3 regions of the Phytobacter sp. genome follow, and region 2 is predicted to be linked to each of the others. Evidence: predicted binding sites of a transcription regulator. Region 2 holds the regulator's gene; each other region holds the start of a gene.
The links. The regulator Fur, encoded in region 2, represses iron uptake genes when iron is present. The targets are predictions, from matches to a motif close to ATAATAATGAGAACNACTATCAA.
Positions count from the first base shown of each region.

Region 1: sufA (Fe-S cluster assembly scaffold SufA) is a predicted target of Fur. The motif match lies at 2,741-2,763, and genes of this name have one in related genera.
Region 3: efeU (iron uptake transporter permease EfeU) is a predicted target of Fur. The motif match lies at 4,432-4,454, and genes of this name have one in related genera.

Region 1 covers NZ_JCACPZ010000004.1:55,876-62,343, reverse strand. The annotation lists gene AC5JPW_RS04105 (hypothetical protein) at 207-428, opposite strand; gene zinT (metal-binding protein ZinT) at 606-1,256, shown strand; gene leuE (leucine efflux protein LeuE) at 1,369-2,007, shown strand; gene AC5JPW_RS04090 (DUF1272 domain-containing protein) at 2,179-2,415, shown strand; gene sufA (Fe-S cluster assembly scaffold SufA) at 2,804-3,172, shown strand; gene sufB (Fe-S cluster assembly protein SufB) at 3,181-4,665, shown strand; gene sufC (Fe-S cluster assembly ATPase SufC) at 4,682-5,428, shown strand; gene sufD (Fe-S cluster assembly protein SufD) at 5,403-6,468, shown strand, end outside.
Region 2 covers NZ_JCACPZ010000004.1:726,205-732,672, forward strand. The annotation lists gene ybfF (esterase) at 1-372, shown strand, start outside; gene ybfE (LexA regulated protein) at 504-812, shown strand; gene fldA (flavodoxin FldA) at 947-1,477, shown strand; gene fur (ferric iron uptake transcriptional regulator) at 1,765-2,217, shown strand; gene chiQ (ChiQ/YbfN family lipoprotein) at 2,283-2,615, opposite strand; gene chiP (chitoporin ChiP) at 2,632-4,032, opposite strand; gene glnS (glutamine--tRNA ligase) at 4,427-6,094, opposite strand; gene nagE (N-acetylglucosamine-specific PTS transporter subunit IIBC) at 6,276-6,468, opposite strand, start outside.
Region 3 covers NZ_JCACPZ010000004.1:363,535-370,002, reverse strand. The annotation lists gene putP (sodium/proline symporter PutP) at 1-309, shown strand, start outside; gene AC5JPW_RS05830 (fimbrial biogenesis chaperone) at 696-1,412, shown strand; gene AC5JPW_RS05825 (fimbrial protein) at 1,438-2,451, shown strand; gene AC5JPW_RS05820 (DUF3574 domain-containing protein) at 2,585-3,013, shown strand; gene AC5JPW_RS05815 (NupC/NupG family nucleoside CNT transporter) at 3,048-4,232, opposite strand; gene efeU (iron uptake transporter permease EfeU) at 4,509-5,342, shown strand; gene efeO (iron uptake system protein EfeO) at 5,395-6,468, shown strand, end outside.

The DNA.
Region 1 (6,468 bases), 670 kb from region 2:
GGTGATTATGTATTAGCCTGATTTTTAAAAGCAGTGGCATTGCTATCATCATCAAAAGAGTAACAACGTTTAAAGACGACTCACCGGATATGAGAGTCTGTCGTATGGCGCAGGGGTATTAAACGCGAGAAATATAACGTCTGTGTGACAACCGCACACAATGCCAAAAATGGATGTCAGAAAATCCCCGTTAAACGAATTTTCTGTTACGCCATGCCTTCGTCGAGGGCGGGGATGGCCATGCTTTTAAGCTTAATAACGAAGTGATTATCGTGGCGGGTTATCTTTGCCCCGTCATCACAATATTCTGCAGAGAGCTGAAAAAAGGTATCGGCATCAACGTCAAACGCCAGTTCTACTTCTTTCTGCTTGCCGGAATTTAACATCTGATAGGCTTGATTCAAGCTGTGTGCTTTAGCAATAGACATGGAAAATGACCTCATCATAAGCGCTACAATGGTTAAAACTTAACCACTGCTTTATAGCAGGCAATGGTGAAAATGTCAGGCGTAGGCTCTCGCAAAAATGGCTGATGACATTATATTGATATGCGTTATGTTATAATATAACATTATCAGCTCATTAATATGAAAGAGGGTCATATTTTGGTACGTCATTTTGGAAAATTAGCAGTCGCTCTGGGTACACTTCTGATCAGCGGTCAGGCACTTTCGCATGATCACCACTCTCACGGCGCGCCGTTAACCGAAAAAGAGCAGAAAGCGGCAGAAGGTGAGTTTGATAATAAGGATGTGAAGGACAGAAGCCTGGCGGATTGGGAGGGGGTGTGGCAGTCCGTTTACCCTTATCTGGCCAGCGGCGACCTCGACCCTGTCTTTAAAAAGAAGGCCGGGAAAGATAAAAGCAAATCCTTCGACGAGATCAAAGCGTATTACCGTAAAGGCTATGCCACAGATGTGGACACCATCGGTATTGAAAACGGGGTGATGGAATTCCACGTGGGCGAAAACGTCAGCAGCTGTAAATATGACTACGCCGGCTACAAAATTCTCAACTACGTGTCCGGTAAGAAAGGTGTTCGCTACCTGTTCGAATGTAAGGATGCGAGCAGCAAGGCACCTAAATTTGTGCAGTTCAGCGATCACACTATCGGGCCACGCAAATCTGCGCACTACCATATTTTCATGGGCAATACCTCTCAGGCTGCATTGCTGGAAGAGATGGACAACTGGCCGACCTACTATCCGTACCAGCTGAAGAAAGAAGAAGTGGTCGACGAGATGCTGCATCACTGATGCGTCAACTCAGGGTTTATGCAAAGCTCGCTGCGGCGGGCTTTTTTTATGTCCGTGCTTTCTGTAGCATAAGCGCCCAATTACGAGCCTAAAGGTATCTCAAGGAGGAAATGTGTTTGCCGAATATGGTGTGATTAGCTTCTGGTCCTATTTCATCGGTGCCATTTTCATCATTTTAGTTCCTGGGCCAAATACCTTTTTTGTCCTGAAAACCAGTATTGCCGGTGGCCTGAAAAATGGCTACGTCGCGGCGGCAGGCGTCTTTCTCGGCGATGCGATTTTAATGTTCCTGGCCTATGCCGGGGTCGCGACCCTGATTAAAACCACGCCCGTGTTATTTAACATTGTGCGCTACCTTGGGGCGTTCTATCTGCTCTGGCTTGGCCTCAAAATGCTTTACAGCACGCTGTTTCGCAAGGCAAAAGCGGGTGAGGAACATGAAGTCCAGAAAGGGGATATCTTCAAGCGTTCGCTGATATTGAGCCTGACAAATCCGAAAGCGATTCTGTTTTATGTATCGTTTTTTGTGCAGTTTATTGATATCCATTACACCAACCCAGGTATGTCGTTCTTTATTCTCGGCGTGACGCTGGAAATGATCAGCGTGTGCTATTTCAGCTTCCTGATTGTCTCGGGCTCCTATGTGACGCAATTGGTCAGAACCAAAAAGCGTCTGGCGAAATTAGGCAATTCACTGATTGGCTTGCTGTTTGTGGGCTTTGCCGCCCGCCTGGCGACCCTGCAGTCCTGATTCCCGTCGATGATGTTGACAAGGCTCGCTTCGGCGGGCCTTTTTGTTTTCAATCGCAGGTCATTATTAATATCTCTGATAACACAGGAAAATGGCTGTTCGCCTGTTTTCAAACCTGCTATTTCTGATCGTGTCATCCCTTTACCTGATGCCAATTTTGAGGAGCGCTGCATGCTGGAATTAAGACCAGGCTGTGAATGTTGCAACACCGACCTGCCGGGTGACTCGCCCGATGCCTTGATTTGCTCATTTGAATGCACATTCTGCCTGGATTGTGCGACAAAACTGGCAATGCGTTGCCCAAACTGCGGCGGAGAACTGGTAAGCCGACCACGTCGCCCGTTAGCAAAACTGGTTAACAATCCCGCGTCAGTCACGCGTGTGTTTAAACCGCAGGGTTGTGCGTAAAACATCCCTTCTGCGCGCGATATTTTTCTTATCCGCTTAAAAAATAAGGATAATAGCTAAGGCGATTTTGTGACGCAGGTATCTTTTTGCTGCCGCAGGCCTCCCGTGCGGCACAGATATTTTCCTGGCTATCTTAAAAATAGGCATTGCCTATGCATCTTTAATGCTTTTCCTTTTTTTGGCGCCAGGCTAAAAATAGCCATTATTTATCAATTCATTAAACAATTCTTCACTTGCCTGTAAAGCCCGCAGACAGGGTCTATGCTTAATACAGGTGTCTAAAAAACGGTCAGAGCATCAATAACCCTTCGGAATAGAGGTTGAAGTGATAATCGTTATCACTAACATAGTGTTATGCCTTTAAGGCTTCATGACATGAGGTAGACCCATGGAATCGCAATCAGAAACATTTAACCCGGCCGATTTTACCTGGCGTGGTTTGACCCTGACGCCCGCTGCTGCGGAGCATATTCGCGCTTTAACGCGCAAACAACCCGACCTGCTAGGCGTGCGTCTGGGCATCAAGCAAACCGGCTGTGCAGGCTTTGGTTACGTGCTGGATACGGTCAGTGAACCTGCCAAAGATGACCTGCTGTTTGAAAATGAAGGTGCACGACTTTATGTCCCCCTTCAGGCGATGCCGTTTATCGACGGGACCGAAGTGGACTATGTGCGTGAAGGGTTAAACCAGTTATTCAAATTCAATAACCCGAAAGCCCAGAACGAATGTGGCTGCGGCGAAAGCTTTGGGGTATAGGCGGTACTATGTCTCGTAATACTGAAGCAACTGACGATGTCAAAACATGGACCGGGAACCTCAACTACAAAGAGGGCTTCTTCACCCGGCTGAACACTGATGAACTGGAGAAAGGCATCAATGAAGATGTGGTGCGCGCTATTTCAGCAAAACGTAATGAACCAGAATGGATGCTGGAGTTTCGCCTGAATGCGTTTCGCGCCTGGCTCGAAATGGAAGAACCGCACTGGCTGAAAGCCCAGTACGAAAAACTGGATTATCAGGACTACAGCTACTACTCCGCGCCGTCCTGCGGCAGCTGCGATGATACCTGCGCTTCGCAACCGGGTGCAGTGCAGCAAACCAATGCTAATGCCTGGCTGACGGAAGAGGTTGAAGAGGCCTTCAACCAGCTCGGTGTGCCGGTACGTGAAGGGAAAGAGGTGGCAGTCGACGCCATTTTTGACTCCGTATCCGTGGCGACAACCTACCGGGAAAAACTCTCGGAACAGGGGATCATTTTCTGCTCTTTCGGTGAGGCCATTCATGACCACCCGGAACTGGTGAAAAAGTACCTCGGGACCGTTGTGCCTTCTAACGACAACTTCTTTGCTGCTCTCAACGCCGCAGTGGCTTCAGATGGCACGTTCATCTATGTGCCAAAAGGCGTCCGTTGCCCGATGGAACTCTCTACCTATTTCCGTATTAACGCGGAGAAAACCGGGCAGTTCGAACGTACGATTCTGGTGGCGGATGAAGGCAGCTATGTAAGCTACATCGAAGGGTGTTCAGCCCCGGTGCGCGACAGCTATCAGCTCCACGCCGCGGTGGTTGAAGTGATTATCCATCGCGATGCAGAAGTGAAGTACTCGACCGTGCAGAACTGGTTCCCGGGGGACAACAACACCGGTGGGATCCTGAACTTCGTCACCAAGCGTGCGTTATGCGAAGGTGAAAACAGCAAAATGTCCTGGACCCAGTCGGAAACCGGCTCGGCAATCACCTGGAAGTACCCCAGCTGCATTCTGCGCGGGGATAACTCCATAGGTGAGTTCTTCTCTGTTGCGCTGACCAGCGGCCATCAGCAGGCCGATACCGGCACCAAGATGATCCACATCGGTAAAAACACCAAATCGACCATCATCTCGAAAGGGATCTCTGCCGGGAAAAGTCAGAACAGCTATCGTGGTCTGGTCAAAATCATGCCAAGCGCCACTAACGCACGTAACTTCACCCAGTGTGATTCCATGTTGATCGGCCCGGATTGTGGCGCCCATACCTTCCCGTATGTCGAGTGCCGTAACAATACTGCGCAACTGGAACATGAGGCGACCACCTCGCGCATTGGTGAAGATCAGCTGTTCTACTGTCTGCAGCGCGGTATCAGTGAAGACGACGCCATTTCGATGATCGTCAATGGCTTCTGTAAGGACGTGTTCTCCGAGCTGCCGCTGGAGTTTGCCGTCGAAGCGCAAAAACTGCTGGCTATCAGCCTTGAACACAGCGTCGGTTAAGGATTAAGGAACAAACATGTTAAGTATTAAAGACCTGCAGGTTAGCGTTGAAGACAAAGAGATTCTGCGAGGCCTGAGCCTGGAGGTTCGCCCGGGAGAAGTACACGCCATCATGGGGCCGAACGGCTCGGGTAAAAGTACGCTGTCGGCCACCCTTGCCGGGCGCGAAGATTATGAAGTCACTGGCGGTAGTGTTGAGTACAAAGGCAAAGACCTGCTGGAACTCTCACCGGAAGATCGTGCCGGTGAAGGTGTGTTCATGGCGTTCCAGTACCCGGTAGAAATTCCCGGTGTCAGTAACCAGTTCTTCCTGCAAACCGCGCTTAACGCCGTGCGTAAGTACCGCGAACAGGACGAACTGGACCGTTTTGACTTCCAGGATCTGATGGAAGAGAAAATCAAGCTGCTGAAAATGCCGGAAGATTTGCTCACTCGTTCGGTCAACGTGGGTTTCTCGGGTGGTGAGAAAAAGCGTAACGACATCCTGCAAATGGCGGTGCTGGAGCCGAATCTGTGCATTCTGGATGAAACCGATTCCGGGCTGGACATCGATGCCTTAAAAATCGTGGCCGACGGGGTTAACTCCCTGCGTGATGCACAGCGTTCTTTCATCATCGTCACCCACTATCAGCGTATTCTTGACTACATCAAGCCAGATTTTGTGCATGTGCTGTATCAGGGCCGTATCGTTAAATCCGGTGATTTCTCGCTGGTGAAGCAACTTGAGGAGCAGGGGTATGGCTGGCTTACCGAACAGCAGTAACGCGCTGCAGCAGTGGCATCATCTGTTTGAGATGCAGGGCGGGGCACGTTCCGAAGAAGCGCAGCAGCATCTTCAGCAAATGCTGCGTCTCGGTTTGCCAACACGCAAGCATGAGAACTGGAAATACACGCCGCTTGATGGGTTGCTTAACAGCGAGTTTGTCGCCCGCTCTGGCGCACTGACGCAGGCCGAGTGCACGACGCTGGCGCTGCCGGTTGATGCGCTGCGCCTGGTGTTTGTTGATGGTATTTTCAATGCACAGTTGAGTGACGATATCACTGGCTCTGGTTTTGAGATTTCCATCAATGACGAGCGTCAACCGCTGGCGGCCCCCGTCCAGCCGGATGTGTTCCTGCACCTGACGGAAAGTCTGGCGCAGACCGTGACCCACATTCAGGTCGCGCGCAATCAGCGCCCGACCAGAACCTTGTTGTTGATGCATGTGACGCAGGGTGTGGAGGGAGAAGAGATGAATACGGCGCATTACCGCCACCACATCTCGCTGGCCGAAGGGGCGGAAGCCACGGTCTATGAGCACTATGTCAGCCTGAACAGTCATCGTCATTTCACTGGTGCACGTTTCACCATGGATGTGGCGGCGAATGCCCATTTGCACCACTTCAAGCTGGCTTTTGAAAATCCGCTGAGCTACCACTTCGCCCATAACGACATTCGTCTGGCGGGGGATGCGTCAGCCGACAGCCACAGTTTCCTGTTGGGGAGTGCGGTGGTGCGTCACAACACCAGCACGCAACTCAATGGTGAGAACACCACGCTGCGCATGAACAGCCTGGTGATGCCGGTTAAATCAGAAGTCTGTGATACCCGTACCTGGCTTGAGCACAACAAGGGCTACTGTAATAGCCGTCAGTTGCACAAGACCATCGTCAATGACAAAGGGCGTGCAGTCTTCAATGGTCTGATCAACGTGGCGCAACATGCGTTGAAAACCGACGGCCAGATGACCAACAACAACCTGTTGCTGGGGCGCTTGTCGGAAGTGGATACCAAGCCGCAGCTTGAGATTTACGCCGACGATG
Region 2 (6,468 bases):
ACGGATGCGCAAGCCACAACGCGCCAGCAGGCGGCTGCCGTGATGCGTACCGTTATTGATGAAGAGGGAGTGATTCAGTTTTTGCTGAAGTCGTTTATTGACGGCCAGTGGCGTTTTAACGTTCCCGTGCTCTGGGAACAGTACCCGCACATTGTAGGCTGGGAAGAGGTTCCGGCCTGGAACCACCCTGCTCTGTTCATTCCTGGTGGGAACTCACCGTATGTGACTGAACAGTACAGGCAGACGCTGCTCAAACAATTTCCTCAGGCGAAGGCACATGTGATTGCCGGTGCGGGCCATTGGGTGCATGCAGAAAAGCCTGATGCCGTTTTGCGTGCTATCCGTCGTTATCTCGCTGAAAAGACAAACTGATTAAAAACCCGGCGACCGGTCGCCTGAACGCGCCCGGGCGTTGGCGTACCTGCCTCCCTGATGTATGATGGCGCGCTAATCAGCCCGGGCTACGACCCGATTGCTTGTACTTCCCGTAGTATTCTTAAATCATGGCTAAAGAACAAACGGACCGCACGACACTAGATCTGTTCGCGAATGAGCGTCGCCCGGGACGTCCTAAAACCAATCCGCTCTCTCGCGACGAGCAATTGCGTATCAATAAACGCAATCAGCTTAAACGCGATAAATTTCGTGGGCTTAAACGCGTCGAATTGAAAATCAATGCCGAAGCCGTTGATGCATTAAATGCACTGGCCGACGCGCGTCAAATGAGTCGCAGTGAACTCATCGAAGAGATGTTGCTGGAACAGCTCAAAGCGCTGAACAGCATTGATTCCTCTGAATCTTCATCTAAATAACGCTTTCATGTGGCATAGAGTGCAGTCTGGCGCGATTGCAGTTTCCGCGCGCTTGCCTGTTCTGCTATGATTGCCCTTATCCGTGGGCTAAACGCCACCACCATATCATTAAGTTTCAAGAGGTTATTTTACTCATGGCAATCACTGGCATTTTTTTCGGCAGCGACACCGGTAATACCGAAAACATCGCAAAAATGATCCAGGCTCAGCTTGGTAAAGATGTTGCTGATGTTCACGACATTGCAAAAAGCAGCAAAGAAGATCTGGAAGGCTACGACATCCTGTTACTCGGCATCCCGACCTGGTACTACGGTGAAGCACAGTGTGACTGGGATGATTTCTTCCCGACGCTGGAAGACATTGATTTCAATGGCAAACTGGTCGCGCTGTTTGGCTGTGGCGATCAGGAAGATTATGCTGAGTACTTCTGTGATGCGTTGGGTACCATCCGTGACATCATCGAACCACGCGGTGCGGTGATTGTCGGTCACTGGCCGACTGAAGGTTACCACTTCGAAGCGTCCAAAGGCCTCGCCGATGACGACCACTTCGTGGGCCTGGCCATTGACGAAGACCGCCAGCCGGAGCTGACCGCTGCACGTGTTGATAAATGGGTTAAGCAGATTTATGAAGAGCTGAACCTTAAAGATATCATTAATGCCTGATGCTGTTTGGCGCAATCTGCGGGTTGCGCCAGATTGATAGTTAAAACCAATGGAAATAATTGCTACATTTTTTTAACTTTTGCCTCCAGCACTGTACAATATGGCCTGGTTAAAATGGGTATCGCGAAGGACTTTGTTGGCGCTACCACGTTTTATACGCTTACTTTACTTGAGGGCTTGCAGTTTTCATTTAGACATGGCAGTTCTATAATGAGACGCATTTCCCAGTGCATTCCTTGTAGCTTCCCGATGGGGAGCGAACCGTTTAGCAACAGGACAGATTCCGCATGACTGACAACAATACCGCATTAAAGAAGGCCGGCCTGAAAGTCACGCTTCCTCGCTTGAAAATTCTGGAAGTTCTTCAGGAGCCGGATAACCATCATGTCAGTGCGGAAGATTTATATAAGCGCCTGATCGATATGGGCGAAGAGATCGGGCTGGCAACGGTTTACCGTGTACTGAACCAGTTTGACGATGCCGGGATCGTAACCCGTCATAATTTTGAAGGCGGTAAATCCGTTTTCGAACTGACTCAGCAACATCACCATGACCACTTGATTTGCCTCGATTGTGGCAAAGTGATTGAATTCAGTGATGACTCCATTGAAGCTCGCCAGCGTGAAATCGCGTCGCAACACGGTATCCGTCTGACGAACCACAGCCTCTATCTCTACGGCCACTGCGCTGAAGGCGATTGCCGCACCGACGACAATGCCCACGAGATTGCTGGAAAATAATCTTCCGTAAACGTAAAAAGCCAACCCTAAGGTTGGCTTTTTTTATGGCTGGAAAAGTGTTTTTCCTACTGCGTATTGTGGCTACGAATCTCCTGCCAGATACGATCGCAATCGGCTTTTATCGCCTGTCCGTTACCCGTATGGGTCGCTTCGAGGCACTGCTGATAATCCAGTGTACGAACCGTTTCTTCATGGGCAAACTGTTGATGCGCTTTTTCCGATTTGAGCACCTCCAGCACACTACGACAGGCTTCAAGCTTTTGCGGCGACCCCTCCGCCGTATTAATGCAGGCACTGTAAGCGGTTTTCAGACGCATATCTTCCTTTGACGCGCCAGGTTGCTGTACACACGCAGCCAGACCGAGGGTCATTAACAGAATCATCAGGTTATTTTTCATTTTGCTCTCCTTCGCATCAGAAGATCGAGAACGGCGCAATCACGATAAATTTCACGTCGCGCTCATCCTGGAAGATATTGTTGTATCCCCCGCCCCAGCTCGGGATATCAGAGTGGTTATCATATTGCGTGAAGTGCAGCTTGAAGAGTGTGCCTTTCGCCAGACCATCCTGCAGGGTGTAAACCACATCCAGACTGTAAGCAGATTCTTTAATGGAGTTACCGGCATCGTAATATTTGTCGCCAGAAGGAACGTTCGAGGGTTTAGCATCCCAGCCGTAGACATATGACGCCCCCACCGCCCAACCCGGCAGATTTAAATCTTTAAGATCGTACATCGCACCGACAAAGACGGCTTTCTCATTGTGGGCGTTAAAGTCTGAGCGATTATCCCACCAAATATCCAGACGGCCATTTGATGAACCATACAGTGGCGTCATACGCTGGTTGAAGTATCCCTGGCGGCCATCAGCTTTAACCCATGTTCCTTCAAGACGTAAATCAACCGGCCCGACAGCATAATTAAACGTCAACGCCTGTAACCATGCCGTACCATCATAAATATCATTAATCGTATGATTAGTGGCTTTATCCCTCGAACTGTAGAATTGATAACTGGTTGATAACGGACTACCCGCAATATCAAATTTATAACTGGCTTTCGCAAAATACTGATCCACATATCCCTGGGCCTGGCCAAACGCAGCCTCTAATACGAGATCGTTTTTAAAATCATATTTCGCACCGAGAGAGTGCACATAATCAATTTTGGTCACGCGATCATTTTGATAGAAATTATCGGTTTCATTATACCAGGGCGCTTTATATTCATTGGCCCACATATAGGAAAAACTCAACTCGCCTGCTTGCTCAAAATTCAGTTTTACACCAGCCTCGGTACCCTGATAGGTTCCTGGCATAAAACTCCAGTTAGAAGCCAGCAGCGTCTGTCCGGTGGGCTGAATATAGCCCGCTCTGGCCCACACCGGACCGTATTTGAACTTAGCCGCAGCGGTGTAAAGACTTGCACCGCTTCTGTCCCCAGCCCAGTCTTCATCGTAGACTTTATGACTATTAGAGAAAGCTATTTCGTTAGGGTGGGCACTGCCCGACGATTCGGCCATTTCAATGGCTGCAAACGCCGCAATATCGATACCGAACATATCTGCTGCATATCCCGACTGGAAATCCAGATTGGTATTCCAGGTGGAATGCGCAAGGTTAGTTTTATATTTATTGCCGTCGGTGACGTCTTTACGGTCGCGCTCACGCTGCCAGTAATAGACACCGCCAGTAAGAGTCGAATCGTCAACAAATCCTGCGGCAGTGACCGCAGGTGACGCCATTAAACCTGACATTGCTGTAACGCTGGCAATAGCTAACGCTATCGCCTTACGCTTGGCGGTAAACGCGTTCATAATTGTTCCTCTTTGACTAAAATAAAAAGTGCTGTGCAAAGGCATTCAGCAACAAAATAAAATCAGGAAATAACGGAAAGTGCCTAAAAACTTCTTTCACTCCCCGAATCAAGGTTATTTTTGCCCGCACGAATGATCAAGCATTTTGCCCAGGTGAAAACCAGGAATATGACAGGACACACAGATTTCAGGTTGTTTCAGGAGAGTTTTGCAAAGGAGGAGTAAATCGTAATTTACCGTGTAAATTATCAGGATGAACGAGGGTTAAAAATAATAAATTTAAAACTGCATTTCATGTCAAGCACAGACAATTATTGTAAAATCACAAGAAACCTTGTGCGCAGAAATAAAAAAACGCCGCACAAGGCAGCGTTTTTAAATATTAACGTCGATATTACTCGCCGACTTTAGCCCAGGTGTCACGCAGACCCACGGTACGGTTAAAGACCAGCTTATCGGCCGTTGCATAACGGCTATCAAGGCAGAAGTAGCCTTCGCGTTCGAACTGGAAAGCTTTACCCGTTACGGCAGCCTGCAGTGATGGCTCAGCATAACCCTGTTTGATGACCAGAGATTCCGGGTTCATCACCGTCAGGAAGTCTTCCGCCGCACCCGGGTTTGGTACGCTGAACAGGCGGTCATACAGACGAATTTCGACTGGCAGTGCATGTGCCGCACTCACCCAGTGAATCACGCCTTTCACCTTGCGACCATCGGCCGGATCTTTGCTCAGGGTATCTGCATCATAGGTACAGAAGATGGTGGTGATATTACCTTCAGCATCTTTCTCCACACGCTCTGCTTTTACCACGTAGGCATTACGCAGACGGACTTCTTTACCCATTACCAGGCGCTTGTACTGCTTGTTCGCTTCTTCACGGAAATCGGCGCGATCGATCCAGATTTCAGCACTGAATGGCACTTCACGGTTGCCCATTTCCGGTTTGTTCGGATGGTTAGGCATGGTGACGATTTCGCTTCCACCCTGCGGGTAGTTTTCGATAACCATTTTAACCGGATCGATAACCGCCATCGCACGCGGCGCGTTTTCGTTCAGATCTTCACGAATACAGGATTCCAGTGAAGCCATCTCAATGGTGTTGTCCTGCTTGGTGATACCAATACGTTTGCAGAACTCACGGATGGATGCAGAAGTGTAGCCACGACGACGCAGACCAGAAATAGTCGGCATACGCGGGTCATCCCAGCCTTCAACGTGCTTATCGGTCACCAACAGGTTCAGCTTACGCTTGGACATGACGGTGTATTCCAGATTCAGGCGCGAGAATTCGTACTGACGCGGGTGAACCGGAATAGAGATGTTGTCCAGCACCCAGTCGTACAAACGACGGTTATCCTGGAATTCCAGCGTACACAGAGAATGGGTAATGCCTTCCAGCGCATCGCTGATGCAGTGGGTGAAGTCATACATCGGGTAGATGCACCACTTGCTGCCAGTCTGGTGGTGATCGGCAAACTTAATGCGGTACAGCACCGGATCGCGCAGAACGATAAACGGTGAGGCCATATCGATTTTGGCACGCAGACAGGCTTTACCTTCTTCAAAACCACCAGCACGCATTTTTTCAAACAGTGCGAGGTTCTCTTCTACGCTGCGATCGCGGAACGGACTGTTTTTACCCGGCGCCGTCAGCGAACCACGGTATTCACGGATTTCGTCCGCAGAAAGTTCATCAACAAAAGCCAGACCTTTGGTGATCAGCTCAACCGCATATTGATGCAGTTGATCGAAGTAGTCAGAGGAGTAGCGCACATCGCCGGACCAGTGGAAACCCAACCACTCTACGTCATGTTTAATGGAGTCAACGTACTCGATATCTTCTTTAACCGGGTTCGTATCATCGAAACGCAGGTTGCATTGCCCGTTGTAGTCTTGTGCAATACCAAAGTTCAGGCAGATAGACTTCGCGTGACCGATATGCAGATAGCCATTCGGTTCAGGCGGGAAACGGGTGCAAACAGAATTGTGCTTACCAGTAGCAAGATCTTCGTCAATGATCTGACGAATAAAGTTAGTCGGGCGGGCTTCAGCCTCACTCATCGTAGATTCCTCAAAGCGTAAACAACGTATAACGGCACATGATCTTATAAGCGGGTCTTCGAGACAACCCTTAGTTACGGAAAATACCTCTCTCGCAGAAATAATCACTGCAACAGACGCAAAAAAAAGCGGCAGAGAAAATGTCCTCTGCCGCTTTTGGCAAATCTAACGCTAAAAGCAATTAGCCTTTGATGTCATACAGCGGCGTTTGCCCTGCAATGACAGAACCCTGCGCTTTAATAACCAGACCAGAGAAGTCATCAATGTTGCTGCAGACGACGGGACTGATCATCGAACGTGCAGTGGCGTTCAGGTAATCCAGATCCATTTCAAGGATCGGCTGACCTGCAACAACCTGGGCACCTTCTTCGACC
Region 3 (6,468 bases), 360 kb from region 2:
GTAAGCTATGCCTGGGCAGGTTTTGGTGCAGCATTTGGTCCGGTGGTGCTGTTCTCAGTGACCTGGTCGAAAATGACCCGTAACGGCGCACTGGCCGGTATGGTAATTGGCGCGGTGACGGTCATCGTCTGGAAACAGTTCGCCTGGCTGGGCCTGTACGAAATCATCCCTGGCTTCGTCTTCGGCAGCATCGGTATTGTGGTGTTTAGCCTGTTGGGTAAAGCACCGTCTGCTGAGATGGAAAAACGTTTTGCCGAAGCGGATGCGCATTATCACTCTGCACCGCCGAGCCGTTTGCAGGCTGAGTAAGTGAGTTTTCAGCCCCCTTTTTCTTTAAGAAGGGGGCTGTGCAAAGAAGTCATCTGTCGTCATTTCGATTGTAGACACAGGTGACGAACATCATTGATCCCCATCCTGCTCTGCTCAATGACTCTGCGCTTTATTCTTAATTATCACTAAAATTGTTACCAGACGCGGCGCTATTCATATATCCGATTGCGCAGAGCGTGGCCTTGTTCGTTCATTTGGCCTGTTTTCAGACGGGCATTTTTCTTGAGGCCAGGTCGAACGCAGGATGCAATTTTTGTAAACTCTCAGGAAATAATATCCTCCCGGCGACCACTACGTCCTTTATAAGTGTGGCGCTATGGATTTAGTTGTGCGTTCTTTTCCAGGGAGGGAAATCTATGACCAGAATGGTCGCCAGTGTGCTGTACCTGTTTATATTGCTTACTGCGATACCGCCATCGTGGGCGGGACTGTTTTTTAACGGTACCCGCGTGATTTACCATGCCGGAAAAAAAGAAGCCACCCTGGGGCTGACCAATGACGCTCGCGACCCGCGCTTAATTCAGTCCTGGATTGAGCATGATGACGGGCAAACGAAAGACATTCCTTTTATCATTATGCCGCCTGTTTTTCGCCTTGACGCCGGTAAAGGTCAGACGTTACGCATTCATTTTATCGGCGGTGATGTCCCCCCCGATAGGGAGTCGGTGTACTGGATAAACGTGCTGGAAGTCAGCCCCACTCCGCACGCTAAAGGAGAGGAAAAGCCGAATTATATGCATTTTCCCGTCCGCTCCAGGATGAAGCTTTTTTACCGGCCCAATGGCCTGCCAGGTAAACCAGAGAAGGCGGCCTCTCTTCTGACCTGGCGCATGCTACCCGGTACGAAAGAGGCCCAGCTTGAATGCACCAACCCCACCGCCTTTACGGTGTCTCTGAATAATATTCAGTTGAGGCCGCTTACTCGGCCCGGAGAGATACAACAGCGTGGTATGTGTCCGGCAAGAGGACGTGCAATATTTACGCTACCGGGAAAGACAAATTTAACATCGGGAAAGGTTTTCTTTTCAGTCATTGATGACGATGGCGGTTTTCACGCTCATGAAGCCTCTTATCAAGGCTAATTTTATATTATCTCAGGGAATGAATATGAATTTATGGAGAATGGTATTAAAGGTAATCGTCATATTATCATTGGCAATCGTGAGTCGCACCGCGCTGGCGGGTTGTAGTGTAGGAAAATATGGATACTTAACGGCTTCTTTTCCGGTAACGGCTTTTACTGTCGCGCAAAATAAAACGCCCGGGGAGCTAATTGGCTCTATTGCTCTACAGGGGACAGGGCCAAACTCATCCTATCTCTCCAGAGTAGGCTGTTCTGGTAGGAATTTTTATTTCTATCAGCAATATTCTCGAGGCATGGCGCTTTCTGACTATCCCGGAATCTATAAAACAAGTGTTAATGGCGTCGGTATGAAACTAACGTCATCTACCGGTGGTGCTGTTGTTGGTATGACGGCAAACAAATGGTATAGCTGGTATAACGGTTATGGTTGTACCAACTGTGATCTTTACGCAACCTCATCAAATTTTACTCTGGAATTTTATGCCATTGGCCCTGTCGGGACCGGGGATATATCGATGAGTGGCTATTACGTCCAGGGCTACGTAAATGACAGTGATAGGGCTGGTTCTACTTCTGGCTATTTCTCGATAAATGGAACGGTTAAATTTAAAGCAGGTTCCTGCAAAACGCCGGATATCAGCGTCAATCTTGGAAAACATTCTGCTGATAGCTTCACCTCCGTAGGTTCCACCAGTGCACCCGTGCCCTTCAATTTCCAGATAAACGAATGCGATCCCGGCCTGGCGACGGTGAGTTACACCTTCAAGCCGGCTTCAGGTGTCACGCTGGAGGGGGCTGCTGGCAGCGAGTATTTGACGCTCAAAGGCAGTCAGAAGGCCGGGGGTATCGGCGTACAGATGTTTTATGATGATGGGGTGACACCGGTGCCTTTCAACAGTAAAACGGCTTTTTCGGGCTACGAAACGACCACTGGCGGCAGTTACGTTATCCCCATGCAGGCTCGCTATGTGCGAACAGGCAAGGTCAGCGCCGGACCGGCAAATTCTGCCGTCGAATTTGTGATGGCCTACGAATAATTGCGCCGCAAGGGCTGTTCAATTTTCACTGAAAGAACATTCCTTCAGTCCTGTTCTCTGTCTTTAGGTTTCCCTTGAAAAAACAGCGCCGTTACGCTCTTATCACTGTTCTAATAACAATGAGGATAGCGTAATGAAGTTAAAGACAGGGGTCACTGCACTGATACTGGCGACAGTACTGACGGGTTGCGTTGCACCCGCGCACAAATCCACGACTGCGGAGCAAACCTGTAAAGCGGACAACCAGATGCAGCAAACCACGCTCTATTTCGGTTTGAATCGCCCGGCAGGCAAAGAGATAACCGGAGCCGAGTGGCAGCAATTCGTTGATGGTGATGTGACGCCGCGTTTCCGCGATGGTCTGACGGTATTTGATGCCCGTGGGCAATGGTTGGGGAATGACGGCAAAGTGGCTCGCGAAGCAAGCAAAGCGCTGATGCTGATCCACGCCAAAGACGCGACCAGTGAAACCAATATTGAGACACTGCGCAGTATCTACAAAACTCGTTTCGCTCAGGAATCGGTGATGCGCGTTGACCAGCCGGTCTGCGTGCAGTTCTGATAAAAAACGGCGGGTGATTAGCCCGCCGTCAATCTTAGAGGACCACGCCTGCGAAGGCGGCAGAGAGCAGACTCACCAGCGTTGCGCCATACACGAGGCGCAGGCCAAAGCGTGAAACCACATTTCCTTGCTTCTCATTCAGTCCCTTAATAGCTCCCGCTACAATGCCGATAGAGGCGAAGTTGGCGAATGAGACCAGGAAGACCGACAGAATCCCCAGGCCGCGCGGTGTCATCTGTGCGGCAATTTTCTGCAACTCGATCATCGCGACAAATTCATTAGCGACCAGCTTGGTCGCCATGATGCTGCCCGCGTTGAGTGCGTCACTCAGCGGAATACCGATAAGCCAGGCCAGCGGGTAGAAAACATAGCCCAGAATCTGTTGGAAGCTGATGCCGAACAGGGAAGAGAAGAGGGCGTTGACGGCGCTAATCAGCGCGATAAAGCCAATCAACATTGCCAGAATAATCATCGCGACTTTGAAGCCTGCCAGAATGTACTCGCCCAGCATCTCAAAGAAACTCTGCGACTCGTGCAGTTTCTCGAGCTTCACCTCCGCTTCGGCGTCGGCTCGCGTCGGGTTAATAATGGTCAGGATAATAAAGGTACTGAACATATTCAGCACAAGGGCCGCGACCACATACTTTGCATCCAGCATAGTCATATACGCGCCGACGATAGAGAGCGACACCGTGGACATAGCCGTGGCTGCCATGGTGAACAGACGGCGGGAAGAGAGGTCACCCAGGATACCTTTATAGGCAATAAAGTTTTCCGACTGGCCGAGGATCAGCGAGCTGACAGCGTTGAAAGACTCCAGTTTGCCCATGCCGTTCAGTTTTGACAGCAGGGTACCAATCACGCGGATGAACACCGGCAGAATACGCCAGTGCTGTAAAATGCCGATCAGTGCAGAAATAAAAACAATCGGGCAGAGCACGCCGAGGAAAATAAAGGCCAGCCCTTTTTCACCCATTCCACCAAATACAAAGTTGGTGCCTTCAGCCGCATATTTCAGCAGAACTTCGAAGAATCCAGAGACATATTTGATGAGGGTCAGGCCGCTTTCTGCATGCAGGAAGAACCAGGCTAGCGCCAGTTCAATCACCACCAGTTGCAGAATAAAGCGGAAACGGAGCGTGCGGCGGTCGAAACTCACCAGCCAGGCCAGCGCAAGGATCACCACCAGCGCCAGCAGAAAATGTAAAAAGTTAATCATATCGAGGACATTTGCAGGTAAATGGGCGCTTATTTAGCCATAGTGCCGAAAAGCAGTAAACAGAAAGTTAAAGTTTTGTAAGCTTAAAATTTTCCATATTTCAACCACTTCTGCATAAGGCCTGAGATGGCGATCGTTAGTCTGCTAGCCATTTACATCCGGTTATCATTCTGTTCATTTTTCGCTTGAGTTTCGGCAGTTCGTAATGATAATCACTATCAAAGAAATTTACTTTTCTTTTCAGCAATTGACCTTATATGACGCAGGGGCGTTCTCATGTTTGTGCCATTTCTCATTATGCTACGTGAAGGCCTCGAAGCGGCGCTGATCGTTAGCCTGATTGCCAGTTATCTGAAACGAACCCAGCGTGGACGCTGGATAGGCGTGATGTGGATTGGCGTGCTTCTGGCGGCTGCTCTTTGTCTGACGCTCGGTATCATCATTAACGAAACCACCGGTGAGTTTCCGCAAAAAGAGCAGGAACTGTTTGAAGGTGTTGTTGCCGTGATTGCGGTGGTGATCCTCACCTGGATGGTGTTCTGGATGCGCAAGGTGTCACGTAACGTCAAAGTGCAACTGGAGCAGGCGGTGGATAGCGCGCTGGCGCGCAGTAACAACCACGGCTGGGCGCTGATTTTGATGGTCTTCTTTGCGGTTGCACGCGAGGGTCTGGAATCGGTGTTCTTCCTGCTGGCGGCTTTTCAACAGGATGTGGGCATCTGGCCGCCAATTGGGGCCATGCTGGGCCTTGCCACGGCAGTGGTGCTGGGTTTCCTGCTTTACTGGGGCGGTATTCGGCTTAACCTGGGCGCGTTCTTCAAATGGACCAGCCTGTTCATTTTGCTGGTGGCGGCAGGTCTGGCGGCGGGGGCCATCCGTGCTTTCCATGAGGCCGGGCTATGGAACCACTTCCAGGATGTCGCTTTTGATCTGAGTAATATTCTGACGACGCACTCCTTAACCGGCACGCTGCTTGAAGGCATCTTCGGTTACCAGGAGACGCCAACCGTCAGCGAAGTATTCGTCTGGTTACTCTATCTCATCCCTGCACTGGTGCTGTTTGTAATGCCACCGCGTGCGGGCGTGCAACCGTCCAGTGCATCGCGCTAAATATCTGGACCGGGTTTAATGTAGTTACAACATACTTATTAAGGGAAGGGACATGGCAATTCATTTTCGTCGTAGTGCGTTACAGGTTGGTGTCGCAGCGTTAATCGCTTGCGCGTTTGGTGCCGAAGCGGCCGATATTCCGCAGGTAAAAGTTACCGTGACGGACAAACAGTGTGAACCCATGAACCTGACGGTCAACTCGGGTAAAACGCAGTTCATCATCCTGAACCACAGCCAGAAAGCACTGGAGTGGGAGATCCTTAAAGGGGTGATGGTGGTGGAAGAACGTGAAAACATCGCGCCGGGCTTTAGCCAGAAGCTGACGGCAAACCTGCAGCCGGGCGAATATGAGATGACCTGTGGTCTGTTGACCAACCCGAAAGGCAAGCTGGTAGTAAAAGGTGCGGCAACGGCGGATGCGGCGAAGAGCGAAGCCCTGCTGAGCCTCGGCGGTGCGATTACTGAATATAAAACTTACGTCACCACCGAAACCGCTGCGCTGGTCACCGGTACCAAAGCCTTTACCGATGCGGTAAAAGCGGGCGATATCGAAAAAGCCAAATCCCTGTACGCGTCCACTCGCCAGCATTACGAGCGCATCGAACCGATTGCGGAACTGTTCTCCGACCTTGATGGCAGCATTGATGCCCGTGAAGATGATTATGAGCAGAAAGCGGCCGATCCTAAATTCACCGGTTTCCACCGTCTGGAGAAAGCGCTGTTTGGCGATAACTCAGTAAAAGGCATGGATACTTATGCTGACCAGCTTTACACCGACGTGCAGGATCTGCAAAAGCGAATCAGTGAACTGGCCTTCCCGCCGTCAAAAGTGGTGGGTGGGGCAGCCGGTCTGATTGAGGAAGTGGCAGCGACCAAAATCAGCGGTGAAGAAGATCGTTACAGCCATACTGACCTGTGGGACTTCCAGGCAAACGTGGATGGCGCCCAGAAAATTGTCGACCTGCTGCGTCCGCAGTTGCAGAAAAACAACGCCGAGCTGCTGGCCAAAGTGGATGCCAACTTCAAGAAAGTGGACACCATTCTGACGAAGTACCGCACCAAAGATGGCTATGAAACTTACGACAAGCTGACCGATACGGATCGTAACGCGCTCAAAGGGCCAATT